DNA from 3 places in the Pelagibaculum spongiae genome. Region 1 is predicted to be linked to each of the others. Evidence: predicted binding sites of a transcription regulator. Region 1 holds the regulator's gene; each other region holds the start of a gene.
The links. The regulator sigma-54, encoded in region 1, starts transcription at its own class of promoters, with help from an activator protein. The targets are predictions, from matches to a motif close to TGGCACNNNNNTTGCTNT.
Positions count from the first base shown of each region.

Region 2: the regulator sigma-54 is predicted to act here: its motif matches at 2,210-2,227, upstream of DC094_RS22515 (pilin).
Region 3: the regulator sigma-54 is predicted to act here: its motif matches at 3,727-3,744, upstream of DC094_RS15715 (flagellar hook-length control protein FliK).

Region 1 covers NZ_QDDL01000001.1:577,952-583,772, forward strand. The annotation lists gene lptA (lipopolysaccharide transport periplasmic protein LptA) at 1-271, shown strand, start outside; gene lptB (LPS export ABC transporter ATP-binding protein) at 258-980, shown strand; gene DC094_RS02555 (RNA polymerase factor sigma-54) at 1,250-2,758, shown strand; gene hpf (ribosome hibernation-promoting factor, HPF/YfiA family) at 2,774-3,079, shown strand; gene ptsN (PTS IIA-like nitrogen regulatory protein PtsN) at 3,100-3,570, shown strand; gene rapZ (RNase adapter RapZ) at 3,567-4,424, shown strand; gene DC094_RS02575 (HPr family phosphocarrier protein) at 4,448-4,711, shown strand; gene mgtE (magnesium transporter) at 4,931-5,821, shown strand, end outside.
Region 2 covers NZ_QDDL01000001.1:1,238,684-1,244,504, reverse strand. The annotation lists gene DC094_RS05405 (sulfatase-like hydrolase/transferase) at 1-842, shown strand, start outside; gene DC094_RS05400 (hypothetical protein) at 1,216-1,764, opposite strand; gene DC094_RS22515 (pilin) at 2,306-2,821, shown strand; gene DC094_RS21855 (hypothetical protein) at 3,104-3,451, shown strand; gene DC094_RS22745 (pilin) at 4,221-4,706, shown strand; gene DC094_RS05375 (transposase) at 5,273-5,821, shown strand, end outside.
Region 3 covers NZ_QDDL01000007.1:78,004-83,824, forward strand. The annotation lists gene fliN (flagellar motor switch protein FliN) at 89-661, opposite strand; gene fliM (flagellar motor switch protein FliM) at 655-1,701, opposite strand; gene DC094_RS15710 (flagellar basal body-associated FliL family protein) at 1,705-2,220, opposite strand; gene DC094_RS15715 (flagellar hook-length control protein FliK) at 2,404-3,666, opposite strand; gene DC094_RS15720 (Hpt domain-containing protein) at 3,895-4,245, opposite strand; gene fliJ (flagellar export protein FliJ) at 4,372-4,815, opposite strand; gene fliI (flagellar protein export ATPase FliI) at 4,875-5,821, opposite strand, start outside.

The DNA.
Region 1 (5,821 bases):
CAAAGGTGTGATTGAGCTTTCTGAAGACGCGCAACTGATTCATCCGGGTAATGCGATAGTGAACGCACAGCAAATCACTTACGACAGCCGAACTCATCAGGTTCGCTCCAGTGGCGGCAAAGATCCAGGCGAACGCGCCACCATTATTTTGCAGCCCCAGAGCTCACAACTGAATTTGGTGCCTAACAACAATAGCGATACATCAACTACCTCTGAGCCAAACAACGCCGAATCTTTAAATCAAAATGAGAGCAGCAATGCAGGTTCTTAAGGCGCAAAACCTGGCCAAAAAATACGGCCCTCGCCAGGTGGTTGCCGATGTCACTATTGAAGTAAAACCAGGCCAAATTGTCGGTTTACTCGGCCCCAATGGCGCTGGAAAAACCACCTGTTTTTATATGATTGTTGGCTTAGTACCTTGCGATAGCGGCAAGGTTATTCTGGGTGATGAAGATCTGACTGGCATGCCGATGCACCATCGCGCGCGCCGTGGTATTGGTTACCTACCCCAGGAAGCATCGATATTTCGCAAGTTGTCGGTCGAACAAAATATTAAAGCGATTCTCCAACTAAGAAATTTAACTGCCGCTGAAGAACGTAAAGAACTCGAACATTTACTGGAAGACTTCCAGCTGACTCATATTCGACATTCTGCTGGCATGGCATTATCTGGCGGAGAAAGGCGTCGGGTTGAGATCGCCCGTGCATTAGCGGCAGCACCTCAATTTATTTTGCTTGATGAGCCCTTTGCTGGTGTCGATCCTATTTCGGTCAATGACATTCGAAAGATCATTCAACAATTACGCGACCGCGGCCTTGGGGTATTAATTACCGACCACGGTGTTCGTGAAACCTTGTCGGTATGTGAACATACTTATATCGTTAGCAACGGCCATGTAATTGCCGAAGGTGATGCAGAAACGCTAATGCAAAACCCTCAAGTTCGACAAGTCTATCTCGGTGATGATTTCAGTCTTTAATAGCTGCGATCTAACCATGATCATCGATACCGTCGGGGCAGCATCCAACCAGTAGATTATTGATCATCTGATAATCGTTGTTTTTTGCTGCATCAACTGTGTATTCCGCTAAAAGCAACCCCATTTCTTACTATATGCAATTTTCATGACACAGTGCTTTGAAAACCTTATATTTCAATGCCTGAATCATAAAAATGACTAACGTGCAAGCTTGCTGAAACGCACCGAAAAAGGTAACTTTCAGTCATTGCAGTTTATGCGGGATCAGCATGAAACCTATGCTACAACTTCGCGTCGGCCAAAGCCTCAATATGACGCCCCAGCTGCAGCAGGCGATTCGCCTTCTTCAGTTATCTTCACTCGACCTACAAAGTGAAATTCAGCAGAATCTCGACAGCAACCCAATGTTGGAGCTGACCGAAAATGATGCTGAACCATCGGTCAATGCTGAAGCAGACGCTGCCGAAACCGCGCAAAAAAATGAATCTGAGAGCGCCATTGATAACTCGGTTGATTTGAGCGCTGCCACAGAAATTCAACCAGATTTGCCGGTCGACACCCAATGGGATGATATCTACCAAAGCTCATCACCTTCTAGCTCTGGCCTTTCTCGCTCTTCCGCCCAAGACAATAGCGACTTTGAAAGCAATGCCGCTGCCGATGAAGATCTACAAAAACATTTGTCATGGCAAAGTTCGGTCGCCCATTTCAATCCTAAAGATGAATTGATTGCCGAAGCAATCATTGAGTCAATTGATGAGCAAGGTTATCTGCAGACCAGCTGCCAAGAGATTCTCGATACGGTCAATCAACAATTGAAAGAGCTGCTCCCTGCAGATGAATTAGAATTGCTGAACTTGGATGAGATTGAAGTGATTCGCCATCGTATCCAACAATTTGATCCGATTGGCTGTGCTTCTATCGATTTGCGCGATTGCTTGATGGTCCAGTTAAAACGGCTCGATTCAACTATCCCTTCACGCGCCGATGCGATCAATATTGTTGACCGCTACATGAAATTACTCGGCAGCCGGGATTATCGTCAATTAATGCGGCTAGCTCGTATCAAAGAGCCACAACTCAAACTGGCGTTGGAATTAATTCAAGGGTTAGACCCAAGACCGGGTGGCAATATCGCGACGAATAACACCAGCTATGTGGTGCCTGATGTTTTTGTCAGCAAGTGCAATAACCGCTGGATGGTAGAATTAAATCCGGATACGGCACCAAAAATTCGAATCAACGATGGCTATGCCTCTTTGATTCGTCGCGCCGATAACAGCCGCGACAATTCATTTTTAAAAGATAATTTACAAGAAGCCCGCTGGTTCTTAAAAAGCCTTGAAAGCCGCAATGAGACACTACTCAAAGTGGCTACCGACATTGTTCAACACCAACAAGGTTTTCTAGAATATGGCGATGAAGCAATGAAACCATTAGTGTTGCACGACATCGCAGAATCGGTAGGAATGCATGAATCAACCATCTCTCGAGTCACTACTCAAAAATTTATGCATACCCCTCGCGGGATTTACGAACTAAAATATTTCTTCTCAAGCCATGTTAATACCACCAGTGGTGGCGAGTGCTCTTCTACTGCGATTCGTGCCTTGATTAAAAAGCTGGTTGCTGCAGAAGATGCCAAAAAACCACTGAGCGATAACAAAATTGCCGAGCTATTAAAAGAACAAGGTATCAAAGTTGCCCGACGCACTATCGCTAAATATCGGGAATCTTTATCGATACCACCCTCCAATGAAAGAAAACAATTAATCTGAACAGGAGCAGAAGCTATGCAACTGAACATCACAGGGCACCATTTGGAAGTTACTCCCGCGTTGCGCGAACACATTGAGGAAAAACTTGATAGAATCCGCCGCCACGGATCCAAGATCAGTAACACACATGTTGTCTTGAACGTTGAAAAAGGTCGCCATACGGCTGAAATTCAAATGAACGTAGAAGGCGCTCAACTAGTTGCCAACTGCGAATCAGATGACATGTACCGTGCGATAGATTCGATGACCGATAAGCTTGATCGTCAGATAATCAAGCATAAGGAAAAACACTTACAACATAATCATGGGCAGGGGCATTAAGGCCTCTGACACTGGAAGCAATGCAGTTAATTGATATTCTGACGCCTCAGCGTACTCGTTGTGGCGTAACAGGGGTTAGCAAGAAGCGAGTACTTCACTTAGTGAGTGAAGTACTCGCCGAAACACGCCCTGAAATTGATGCTTTAAATGTTTTTGATCATCTAACCAAACGTGAAAAACTTTCTAGTACTGGGTTAGGAAATGGCGTTGCTATTCCCCACGGCCGTTGTGATTGTATTGAAGACATTTTGGCTGTGCTGATCAAAACCGATGATCCAATCGATTTTGACAGTCCAGACAGAAAACCGGTTGATCTAATATTTGCTTTGCTAGTGCCAACACAAGCCTGTGATGAACATTTGCAAGCCTTATCAGCATTAGCCCAGTTACTTGATAGCGAACAAACCCGACAAAAACTGCGTGCCGCCAGTGATTCAAAAGAACTCTATCGGCTGGTATGCGAACTGGACCAACCGAGAGCGAGTGCATGAGTCAATTGCTGATAGTCAGTGGCAGATCTGGATCCGGCAAAAGTATTGCTTTATCGATCCTTGAAGATCTCGATTATTACTGTGTCGATAATCTTCCTCTGGCACTGGTTCCTCAGCTGACTCAACTCATTGAACAGCAGCATAGCTATTCAAAAATTGCCCTTGGTATCGATAGCCGAAATCTGGCTGAAGATTTTTCTTGCTACCAACAATTGCTGGAGAATTTACAAAGCCAAGGTACCGAATGCAGCACTTTGTTCTTGGACGCAGAAGACGCCGTTTTACTAAAACGCTTTAGTGAAACCCGTCGTAAGCATCCAATGTCGAGCGAACAAATATCTCTAACCGAAGCAATCAATCTGGAGCGACCGCGGTTAGAGCCTATTGCCGCCAGCGCCAGTTTTCGTATTGATACCAGCCACCAAAGCATCCATCAGCTGCGCAGTGAAATTAAAAAAAGATTAGCTGATACGGGTGGTGAAACTATGGTGCAATTCTTATCTTTTGGATTTAAAAAAGGCTTGCCTAGCGATGCCGATTTTGTATTCGATATGCGCAGCCTGCCAAACCCACATTGGGTACCAGAATTGCGGCCACTCACCGGACTAGATGAACCGGTAGCTAATTACTTATCCAGTCAGCCAGAGGTTCAGCAGATGCTGAATGACCTGCGCAATGTACTTAAAAACTGGATCCCATCGACCGTTGCTAGCAACCGCAGCTATTTAACCATTGCTATAGGTTGTACTGGCGGACAGCATCGTTCGGTGTTTATCGCCCAAACACTCGGCAAGGAATTCGCCGACTTGCAACATTGCAAGGTCATGATTCGACACAGGGAACAAAATCCATGAACAGCCTAACCAGCAGCATATCTGTGGCACTTTGTAATCGTAAAGGTCTCCACACTCGAGCAGCCGGCAAACTAGTGGCCGTTGCCAGTCAGTATGATTCATCACTCAAAGTAAACTTTAACGGCCGCTCCGCCGATGGCCATAGCATCATCAACCTGCTCACTCTCGGCGCGCCGGTAAACTCAGTATTAGAGTTGGTTGCTTGCGGTGATGACGCTGAACCTCTGCTAAAAGCAATTCATCAGTTAATTGCCTCTGGCTTTGACGAGCAGGAAGAAACCTCTTAAAGCAGCATCCAGAGCTTTCGAATCCTCAACGGATGCTCTATCATTACGCCGCGCGAGCTTGACGCAGTAAACCGCATTATAAGTCAGCGTTTCGGGGCTTTGCCAAGGTATTAAATACACCCATTGGCATGACCAACCTGGATCAATATCCAGGATCCCCGATCATCTTGCCCTAGTCACAAATCGGCCTTACCAGAGCCAGCATCCGGGGGATTAACTGTGCCGGAAAGCATCGAAAAGCAGGATCTACAGCTTCAACTTCAGGCAGTACATGAAGCCCTGGATTCGGGCGCGGCTAACCATGCCCGTCAGTTGCTCGCTGGTCTGGACAGTAGCGAAGTTGCCCACCTACTGGAATCTATGCCAGGCAAACCCCGCAAAGTTTTATGGGAATTGCTCAGCGAAGACTTCCAGGGTGATGTACTGCAATACCTGGGCGATGAAGTTCGACAAAGCTTCCTCAGCCGAATGCAGCCAGATGAAGTCGCTGCGGTTATCGAAGGCCTGGAAACTGATGACATTGCAGACATCCTGCAAGAATTACCGGATCAGGTTTTCCAACAAGTTTTGCTGTCAATGGACGAGCAAAATCGCCAGCGACTGCAAACGGTATTGTCTTTCCCGGAAGATACTGCCGGTGGTTTGATGAACACCGACACCATCACAGTACGTCCAGATGTAACATTGGAAGTAGTACTGCGGTATTTGCGTCTGCGCGGTGAACTACCCGAAGCCACCGATAGTTTATTTGTGGTTGATAGCAGCGATCGTTTTGTAGGTGTTTTGCCTTTAGCGAATGTATTAACTCGCCACCAAGATGATTTAGTACGCAGTGCAATGCGCGACGATATCGAAGCGATTCCAGCCGATACTGACGCACAAGAAGTTGCCACATTATTCGAACGCCGAGATTTAATCTCAGCGGCGGTTATCGACGATGAAGATCGACTACTCGGTCGTATCACCATCGATGACGTAGTTGACGTTATTCGAGACGAAGCCGAACACTCACTGCTAAGTAGTGCAGGTCTTGATGAAGATGAAGATACTTTTGCTCCTGTCGGTAGCTCAGCACGCCGCCGAGCACTTTGGCTAGGAGTAAACCTGCTG
Region 2 (5,821 bases), 660 kb from region 1:
CGAATATGCTCAGTAAAAATGATCGCGCAGGTAAGATAGATGATGCAAATACAGTTGATTTAATTGTCGATTGGATTGCTAATACAGATAGTAGCAAACCATTTTATATATATAGCAACCTGCAATCGAGCCATATGCCTTTTAAAGTACCAGATAGTGAGCCCAGACCTTTTTCAGAAGATGAAAAATGGGCTGCTTTAATACAGAATGGCTACATTTATGGCGTTCCGGAGAAGGCGCTCACCCAAGCTTATTTCGATACGCTGTACTATATGGATAAGCAATTGAGTCGATTGTTTGAATATCTGAAGAAGACAAGCAAGTTAAAAAATACGTTAGTGGTTGTCACAGCAGATACGGGAGTCCGCTTATCTGGCGGGTTCGGTAATGCAGGGCCAGTGGTTCAGGATGTTGTACAAGTGCCACTAATGATGAAATTGCCAGAGAGCATAAGATCTAAAGCTGAAATTATTGATAAGCAGATAGAGCATGTTGACTTGTTGCCTACGATTTTAGACTTGCTTGGCTGGGCCCAGCACCCAGGCTTTCAAGGGGATTCTATATTTTCTCGTGATGAAAATAAGCCGCTATTTCAATTGGCACAAGCACCTGCGGCGCATCAATACTCTGTTATTTATAAAAACTGGAAACTGGTCTACGACAAAAACATTGATGATTATTTTTTTGAAATTTTAAAAGGTTCTATAGAGCCAACTCCGGCTCAGCGAAAGGTAATGGTTGATTACCTTCTAGGGTGGATCGTTGCGCAACTGGATTATTATGAAAATCCAGAGTTGCAAGCAAAATTCTATCCACCAAGAATTAGCCTTAAAAAGCATTAGGTTATTTTCTAACAACACCTGCCAACCATAAATTATTTAATGCTAACAACATCTGCCAGCCATAAATTATTTGATTCTTTCAATAGTTAATTGATTTGGTTGGTAGTGTTTCAACAAAGCTCAGCTCAAAGCTGAGCTTTGTTTGTCTACTCAAAAAATTCTGTATTTCACCACTCAGTCCCAACCCGCTCGGGCCACTGGGTATAAGCAGTCACTTGCGTTTCTACCGCAGCACTGGCAGACGGCTGAATCAACATCTACCAGCCACTAATTACTCAATTCTTTCAATAGTCAATTAATCTGGCTGATGATGTTCAACAAAACCCGGCCAACTCGCCGGGTTTTGTTTGTCTGCTAAAAGCCCTTCAGCATTTCACCACTCAATCCCAACCCGCTCTGGCCATCGAGTATAAGCAATCACTTGTTTCTCAATAGTTTCATTAGCAAACGGCTGAAACCTAACCTGCTGTAATAAAGTATCACCCGACTGATACAACACCCGAAAATTCATTTCTACTGTAAAAAAATCAATTAAGTTGTCAGCTTCAAAATCAAGCAAAGTAATATAGTTTTTTTCATAAATCACCGCCTTGCCAAAGTTATCATCAAAACCTAATTGATAATCGCCTTTGCTCACTTCAGTTAAAAAATCGCCTTGTCCAGAATTGATTATTTGGTATTGCCCAGCCGCTAAATCACCCTTAATTAATTTGACACCCTGTTGGCTAAAATAAAATTCAGCCAAGTGAAAGCTACCAGCAAACAATCCGCTTAATAATAATATTGTTTTTAACCAGCGTTTATTAGATAAACTGTAGTGTTTAAAAAAAGTGCGTTGTTTAGATAAATGAAGGCGATCAGATTTAATCAATAATGAGCCAGCCGATAAGACACCGGCCAAACGAGTGTTAAGCAACTTCATAATGCTTCTCTTTTTTTATTTTTATTTTATGTAGGTTGGCTAAGCCTGTCGGCACACCCAACATTGCGATCGCCATTAAATACTAAGGCTTTCACAACACCGCTATATAGGAGGGGACTACCCAACAAACGCAATCACATCTGCCGCGCACCTATTTACCCGGAAACTCCCCACTACCTCGCTACTCACCTACCAAGCGACCTTATCAATTCACCGCCAACCACTCAACCTTAAAAGAAAGCCACTGGCTTTTTGAAGTGCGACAAATCACACTTTTACTCACTATTAGCTGACCAATTACGCCACCCAAGGCGTTATCTAATATTAAAAACCTGACTTAAATCAAACATTTCAAGTGGGCGATACAACCAAAAATCACAAACACCACCACTCGTCGCATTCTGCTATTGATAACTATATAAAAAGATTGATCATCAGCTTTCGTTGGCACACCGGTTGCCATGCAATCAATTAATGAATTGCACAACAGTTGGCTTGTCATTTTTCTGATGGGCTTTCTATTAAATAACCGGAGAGAAAGATGAAAGCACAAATGCAAAAGGGTTTTACTCTGATCGAATTAATGATCGTAATCGCGATCATCGGTATTTTGGCGTCTGTGGCACTGCCTGCTTATCAGAATTACACTAACCGTTCAGCAGCAACTGAGGCGCTGTCAGCCTTTAGGCCTTTGCAGTTGTCTATTGCTGAATATGTTGCTGTAGAAGGTACTACACCAGATGCACTGGCTGATTTATCTCAATATGGCGGATATGCTGCAGCGGCGGACTATGCGCTAGGTATTGTTGAAAAAATCGAATTCGCTGAAGGTGGTGACCCTACTACTGGTGCAAACGCAGATCCATTGGCTAAATCTATATTGGCAACAATTACATTTGCGAATACTTCTGCAAATGACTCTGTGCCAGCAGCGTTGTCAGCTAAAACTATAATTTTGAAAGTTTCATCTTCTAACGGAAAAGTTGCATTTGGTTCGCCAAACTCTCTTTCTGGAACTCTTCCTGCAGAGATTACGCCTAAGTTTGGTAAAGGCTAAACCTGGATCTAAACCTGCGGGACTAAAACCTGCCGGGACTAAAACCTGCCACGGGATCAAAACCTGCCAGGCATAATCTGATTGATTCTGTCTTGGTTTGATCAGCAAGATTGATGGTTCTCAAAGCCCAATAGGTTCTGCCTGTTGGGCTTTGTTGTATCTGCTGTTTAAGAGTTTCTCCGTAGGTTGCATAGTCAAAACCTGCCAGCCATAAATTGATTGATTCTGTTTTGGTTTGATCAGCTAGATTGATGGTTCTCAAAGCCCAATAGGTTCTGCCTGTTGGGCTTTGTTGTATTTGGTGATCAAAGCTCTGCACTTGTTGCCAAACAATTAACTTCACAGTTGCAATGGTACGAACCAATCTGCGAGTCCGTTTTTTTACCTTCAAACACCGCACTTGCTTTAACCATTACCGTCCATGGCAACTGGGTGACTCACAAGGATGTGAGAAATGCAGAAAATGCAGGGACGCAATTTTCTGCCCCGGCATCACGGCTTTGGCATGACCTCTATGGATGGGGGAAATGCAGAGCAAATGTCTGGAACATTTGCTGCCTGCGTCGCCCTAATCCGTACATCCATGCACTTCCTGCTCGGGATGACCGCACCCAGCAATTAACTTCATAAGTGCTGCAATCCCAACAATTAACTCCGTAGTTGCGATGTACGAACCAACTTGCAAGCACGTACATTTAGCAACACCTCCAAGCTAACTTGTTATGCACCAAGCAGAGTGCTCGGTGCTTGCTACTGGGTGCGGTCATTCCCGCCAGGGATTGGCGGGGACCCAGTGCCATGGATGGTAAAAGCCGCGAGTACCAAACCTGTAGAAACCAAACAATAAACCCCTCGAACTTTTACCCCAACCCCACCAAAAACTGTCATGTGACAAACTTTGTCACCCATAAATGACATTTATGGTCACAAAGCGGCATTTAGTCACCTCCAGCCCGCTAACCCGGCCACTTTAACAACCTGAGTTAACTTCATGTTTGACAAGTGGTTAAAATCTGCTTGTATTCGGTTTCTGTTTATTGTTGAATAGCTGGCACACAAGTTGAATGGTATTAAATCAAGTTTGTTCGGTGGTGGGTTGTATGATTTTGCTGACCAGTGGTTTGGAAGGGTGTTTTTGCCGACCTTATAACAAAGGTCGTAACAAAAATCACCGCAAAAGCCACCAACAATCACTCAAACAGCATGCAACTTTACAAGCGAGAACAGGTACTAATTTGATCGTTTGCTTTGCGGTTATTGGAATGTGCAATCGGCAAAGCAAAATATCATTTAATTCAGCCTTGTGCTGAATTAAGCAGTTAAACCACGCCAATGTTATTGGCTAACAACAATAATAAAAGCGTAAAAAAACCAAAAATAAAAACTGGAGAATAACAATATGAAAGCATCTATCTCTAAGGGTTTTACCCTGATTGAATTAATGATCGTTATTGCGATTATCGGTATTTTGGCGGCAGTGGCTGTGCCGCAATATAAGACCTATACACAGAGAGCGACAGTTAATACTCAAGCTTTGAACGCTATTAGACCTGCACAGTTGGCGGTCGCTGAATACGCCTCAACTTTTGCTAAGTTACCGTTGCCTGCGGACCTAGTAAAATATGGTATTAGTGCAACAGCTACAGACAATAAACTGGGAAAAATAGCATCTGTTGCTTATGGTTATACTGCTGGAGACGCTAATGCAGTCATTACAACCACTTTCGATACAGCAGCCAACGGTGTACCATCAGATTTAGCTGGCTTGAAATTAGATGTTTTAGCTACTATCGGTACAGCTGGTGGCATATCTTTTTCAGTTGATGCTACAAAGCTTGGAACAAGTGGTTATGTTAGTTTAAAACTAGCGCCGAAAACTTTGTAAGCAAAAACAATATCTGCCAGCCATAAATAAACAATATCTGCCAGCCATAAATTATTTGATTCTTAGAATGGTTAATTGATCTGGTTGATGATGTTTTAACAACACAAAACCTGCCAGGCATAAATTAATTGATGAAACCCCGCTGCGAATTAATTCTTTTAATTTCACAGCGGGGTTTTTCTTTTATATGCATGATTAAAACCTGCCAGGCATAAATTGATTTATAAAGCCCTGCTGCGAATTAATTATTTTAATTTCACAGCAGGGTTTTTGTTTTATATGCTACCTAAACTTCAATAGCGTAGGTTTGCAGTGCTATGACAGGTCACCATTTTAATTCTGCTAAACCTCATTCTGATCAGACCTTTGATTTTGGTCGTCGTTATACCGAGAAAACAAAACCTGCCAGGCATAAATTGATTTATAAAGCTCCGCTGCGAATAAACAAAACCTGCCAGGCATAAATTGATTTATAAAGCCCCGCTGCGAATTAATTCTTTTAATTTCACAGCGGGTTTTTTGTTTTATATGCTACCTAAACTTCAATAGCGTAGGTATGCAGTGCTATGACAGGTCACCATTTTAATTCTGTTCAACCTCTTTCTGATAGCCCGTTTGATTTTGGCCGTCGTTATACCGACACGGTTGAAATTGCCAAGGTTGGGCCACGTCGTGTTGGAATGAATCCTCAGTTTTGCCATTGGTTCCACTGCGTGAGTAGGGTATGTCGCAAGGCGTGGCTGTGCGGTGTTGACCCAGATACCGGTGAAAGCTTTGAGCACCGCCGAGACTGGATTGTTAAGCGTTTGGCATTGCTGGCAGATGCTTTTTCTATTGAAATTGCCAGTTATGCCGTAATGAGTAACCATTACCATTTAGTGCTGTGCGTTAATTTAGAAAAAGCTAACAGCTGGAGTAGTGATGAGGTTTTGCGCCGTTGGTGCAAGGTGTACCAAGGCCCTGAAATGGTTCGCCGCTATTTAGAGGGTGACAATTTAATGCCGTTAGAATTGCAATATGTTGAAAGTTTTGTTGATGAATATCGCCAGCGGTTGGTCGATTTAAGTTGGTTTATGCGCAGCCTGAATGAACCACTAGCAAGAATGGCGAATAAA
Region 3 (5,821 bases), on a different contig from region 1:
TTGGCTCCTGAAGCTAAGTTAGTTGCTAAAAAAAAACACCTGAGATAAAACAGACGCTGAATTTTTAAACCTGCAAATTTATAATTCATTACTTTAATTTTTTGATTCGCTCGGACGGGCTGATAACATCAGTCAGCCGAATACCAAATTTTTCGTTGATCACAACCACTTCGCCATGGGCAATCAATGTTCCATTAACTAAAACATCTAACGGTTCACCAGCTAGTCGGTCCAACTCAACAATAGAACCTTGATTAAGTTGCAATAAATTCCGTATGTTAATTTTTGAACGGCCAATTTCCATTGAAATGGTCACAGGAATATCAAGAATTACATCCAGATTTGGATTGCCTGCACCAAAGCCTGTCGCTGAATCATTTAGCGGATCAAAATCCATCGCCGATACTTGTTCTGGCTGAAATTCACTTGGTCCGGCGGGCATTGGTTGCGCTTGTTGTTGTGCTTGTTGTTGTGACTGCTGTTGAAATTGGGGTGCTGTCATAGCATCGACTGGAGGTTCTGCAGTCATAGCGGGTGCTGAATCTGCCGCAAAATCTCCCAACAACGCATCAATATCTTCCTGGTCTTCTTCAACACCCTGCTCAGCCATAGCCGCTGCCCATTGTGCATCTAGATCTTCATTATCATTTTCACTCATGATGCTACTTCACCTTTCTCATCTTCATCGGCATCACCGTCTTCGTCCTCATTACTAAAACTTCTCTGTACCGGACGCGGCACTTGCTCTTTAATTTTTAAAGCCATTTGGCCGTTAGATACACCAAAATTACAATAGTGTGTCGGTATCTGCTCCGCTCGCATTAAAATCCGCTCAGGCATTTCGATCGGAATAACATCTCCTGGCTTCATCTCCATCAACTCTCTCAAGGTTAATGATGCTTCAGCTAATTCAGCAGATATTTCTACCGGCGCTTCAAAAATTTCTTCTTTTAAAGCGCAGCTCCAACGTTCATCAGATTGTTCACGGTCGGTTTGCAGACCAGAATCAAGCAAGTCACGAATCGGCTCCAACATCGAATACGGCATGGTTAAATGAAAATCACCACCACCACCTTCAAGTTCAATATGAAAGCTGCAAATCACGACCACTTCGCTTGGGCTAACAATGTTGGCCATCGCCGGGTTCACTTCTGAACCCATATATTCAAATTCAACTTGCTTGACCGGTGCCCAAGCTTCTGCGTAATAATGAAAAACTTCTTTCAATAGCAGCTGAACAATTCGGGTTTCCGTCGGTGTAAATTCACGCCCTTCAATTTTGGCGTGGAACCTGCCATCGCCACCGAAGAAATTATCAACCAGTAAAAATACCAATCTGGCTTCAAGCGTAAATAATGCAGTGCCTCTTAAAGGCTTCATCCGAACCATATTCAAACTGGTTGGAACATAAAGACTATGCACATACTCACTAAATTTGAGCATTTGCACGCCGTTAATTGATATCTCAGGGCTACGACGTAATAAATTAAATAAACTGATCCGTAAGAAACGCGAAAACCGTTCATTAATCATTTCCAGCGTTGGCATTCGCCCACGAACAATTCGATCCTGAGCGGCAAAATCAAAAGAGCTAAAGCCGTTTGTATCGCTGGAGTCTTCCTCTACCTCAATATCGCCGTCATCAACGCCATGTAATAGGGCGTCGATTTCGTCTTGAGAAAGGAGATCAGTAACACTCATTTTTTATTGCATCACAAAATTGGTAAACAATAATTTTTCAATTATTGGTAAGTTTTGAGATTGCATTACGCCATTCACTGCATCCTGTGCTTTTTGGCGCAACACTTCCATACTCTGAGAGTCTTTCAACTCTTCAGGGTTTTGCTCAGAAAACAAGCTCAACAATCGATTCTGAATTAGTGGCATGTGTTTTTTAACTGCTTCTATTGCTTGCGGACTTCTCGCCAGAACATCTGCATGTATCTGTAAAAAACGAACACCTGCACTACCATCAAAGTTCACTACAAAAGGCGGCCTAATAGGATAATAAATAGCCGTTTGCGGAACAGCAGCCTGTTGCTGAGCAGACTGTTCGGCTTCTGCACTGGCTGAATCGTCAGGTGCGCCTCGTAAGAAGAACCACCATCCAGCAGCACCACCGCCAATTAGCAATAGAATCAATACGACGATAATAATTAACTTTTTCTTACCCATACCTTTTTCAACTTCCCCACTTAAGTCGACTTCTATATCCGCCATTTTTATCGTCTCTTCGGCAACTTATGACAAACTGACAACAATTTACTGACGCTTATCCGGTGAATATTGCTACAACAGGCTTCAATATTCAGAGATCCAAATACCATTATTTAAAAAAATAATTTGCCATCGACATTTCTTTTTTGATTTGTCTTAAGCAGATTCAGTTGAGATAGGCTTGCTTTAAGCATAAAAATCCAGACCATTATCAGCTGGTGCAATCTCTACTTCCTGCCAACCATCTTGATCTTGCAGGTCATCAGTAGACACTATTTGCTGACTCTCTGAACTCCCATCGCCACCCGAGTAAGCGTCGTTGTCAGTATTTTCGCCAGTATGCCCAGCTTGCCCTGAATCAACATTGACCTCTCCCAGGTTTAGCTGCTGACGGTCGAACAATTCTCTTAAACGGGGCAACGCTTGATCCAATACTTCCTTAGTTGCCATATGAGGTGCAGTGAAATGCAAACTGGCTTGATCACCATCCATTTCAACTCGAATTCTTAAAGGTCCTAATTCGGATGGATGTATCTCGATATCAGCTTGTTGCATATTGCGCGCCATCATCACCATAATTTTGTCATTTAATTGACTAGCAATGGCTTTTGGTTCGGCGTGCATTTGCAAAGGGCTACCTTCAACAGATGATTGACTAGAGAGCGCTTGAGATGACGCAGTCACTGATGAAGGTTGACTATAAAGCCCAGCTCCCTCTAGCGATAGATCCCCAGTTACTGCTGCAGAAGATGCTGATAATTTAATAGCGTCAGCGGCAGATTTCATTTGATCCAGTAATGGCTTTAGATCTAATGACTTTTCATTATTATCAGACTTCAGCTTTAGTTCTGAATCCAAACCAGACCATTCTTTTTTAGCCGAGCCATCTAAATTTAAGTCATCTAATTCAGCTGAAAAATCACCGTTCTTTGCTTTGGCAGAAAACCCCATACCACCAACATCACTGGTTGCTTCATTCTTTGTCTGCGTCAATAAATTGTCTTTTAAGCGACTTTGCTGCAAAACAGATAAAGCAACTGTTTGTTCAGACTTTGCAGCTTCACCATATAATATCTGTTTATTTTCTGACTTACTGATGTCACGAGACTGCCGAAGTAGATTTAATAGCGGATTTATTTCATCCATCCCATCAAGCGCCATATCCTCTGACGATTCAACTGTCTCAGTGGATTCTTCAGCTTCTAATATTTTTAGTAAATCATGCGCTTCATTTTCTGCTGATCCGGACAATACCTCGATTGTGTCGTTGTTACCTGAAGCTGTATCCGCAAACTCAGCGTCATTCACCCCTGCTGTCGTTGTAGAAGCTTCTTTTGCAGTATTCTGAAATATATCGGAAAATCGCCCACTGCTTTCAGTAGCATTGGTCGTATTTTTAATTTCTGGGCTTGTTTCAGCAGCCGCAACTGCCGTGACAGAATTAAGCACCCTTGCCTCACTTTTGCTGACCAGCAATAAAAGTCAATTGAACCGTATTATGTGGGTTACAGAGCAAGGAGTGTGCCAAGATAATAATGACAATTTTACGGCACTATTTTCGGTACTATTTGCGGTACTAAAGGGCTGACTTTTGTTAAAAAGTCATATTTCAGACACAAAAAAGACAGCCCTTTAGCTGCCTTTTTTAAATTCGATGTTTTTTCATTTTTTAAAACTTTACAAGAAAACTTCCATTAACTGGCAAACTGTTGATCGCTCTTTACCAATCATATCCAGAATCATTTCAATTGAATCCATTTCACCGGCCTTAACTTGAACTTCTAGCTGCTGACAAAATTCACTCAATGAGACTGCACCTACATTACTGCTACTGCCTTTTAAACTATGCACATCTCTCGACAAGGCAACCATATCACCTGCAACCCAATGATCTCGCATAGATTCAAATCTGTGCAAAGAGTCAGAAACAAAAGTGCTAATTAACAGAGAAAAATCCTTTCCCATTATATCCTGCAATTCATCCAGAACCTCATTGTCCAGATGCTGCATTTCACTTTGCCCTATCATGTGCATCCCCGCAGGTGAACATATCCCTATGATATAAAGTGAATTATGGCAGCAGATTACAGTCTGGCCAGATAAAATCGTAATTTAGCGCACATCTTTTTACCAAATACGCCGAAAAACAGACAACTACTCACTTTCTGCAAATGAACGGAAGCGCCGCATTGCAAAATCATCAGCTTCTCTTTGCTGTTTTTTCACTTCAATTTTCACAACGGTATCCCGACGTCTCTGGCGTAATAAGTTAAGGCTTTCATAATCCTTACGCTTATCTTGTAAATCACCCACACACTGATTAACTCGCAAATCACTGGCTTGATAATGATCCGACTGTTGTGACACTGCGGTATGTAGCTGGTTAAGAAATTGGCGGTAAGCGATCAGCTTTTGTGGGTTCATGCCACAGCCTGCACGAAAATTGAAGCTCTCACGGTATTCGTCAGCGAAGCCTTCTAATTGATTCAGTTTGGCTTGCTCACTCGCCATTACGGTTCGTGCATCACCCAATTGCCGCTGCGCCTGTGTTTTACGATCTTCTGCCAGATCGATTAAGGTTTCTAAACCATCGCTCATAAAATAACTCCTTTTCTGGTCGTATAGCATTGCCCTAGCTTATGCTCGACCCATCAAAATTAACTGGCTGAATTCATTAACTGCTGAAGCTGTGAGCTACTCTGTTCAAAATTGGATGAATGTCTAAAATCTTGCTGCAAGAACTCTTTAATTTTCGGCATTAATGCAATAGCTTGATCGACTTGTGAATCACTGCCCTGTTTATAAGCACCGACACTGATCAGGTCACGGCTCTGACTCCAGGCACTGAACATGCTTTTTAACTGCAAAGCCAACTGCTGCTGCTCCGGTGTAACCACTTGGTTCATTACCCGACTAACCGAGGCTTCAATATCAATTGCCGGATAATGACCCGACTCAGCTAAATGCCGCGATAGCACCATATGACCGTCTAAAATACCCCGCGCCGAATCGGCAATTGGATCTTGTTGGTCATCGCCTTCAGTGAGTACGGTATAAATCGCAGTAATCGATCCACCACCAGGCAACCCGTTACCGGCTCTTTCTACCAACGCCGGTAATTTGGCAAATACTGAAGGCGGATAACCGCGAGTAGCAGGCGGTTCACCAATCGCTAAAGCTAACTCGCGCTGTGCCTGAGCAAATCGGGTTAAAGAATCCATTAGCAACAACACATTCAGGCCTTGATCACGGAAATATTCGGCAATTGCGGTCGCGGTCATGGCGCCTTGTAAACGCATTAAAGGGGATTCATCGGCCGGAGCAGCAACCACTACAGAGCGGCGCAAACCTTCAGGCCCTAAAATATGGTCAATAAATTCTTTAACTTCTCGGCCACGTTCTCCGATCAGCCCAACCACAATCACATCGGCTTCGGTATGGCGAGTCATCATTCCAAGCAAAACACTTTTACCAACGCCAGTACCGGCAAAAAGCCCCATCCGCTGGCCTCGCCCGACCGTTAACAAAGCATTAATTGCCCGAATTCCGACATCGAGTGGTTTTTCAATTGGTGCCCGGCCTAATGGATTAATCGGCTTACCGG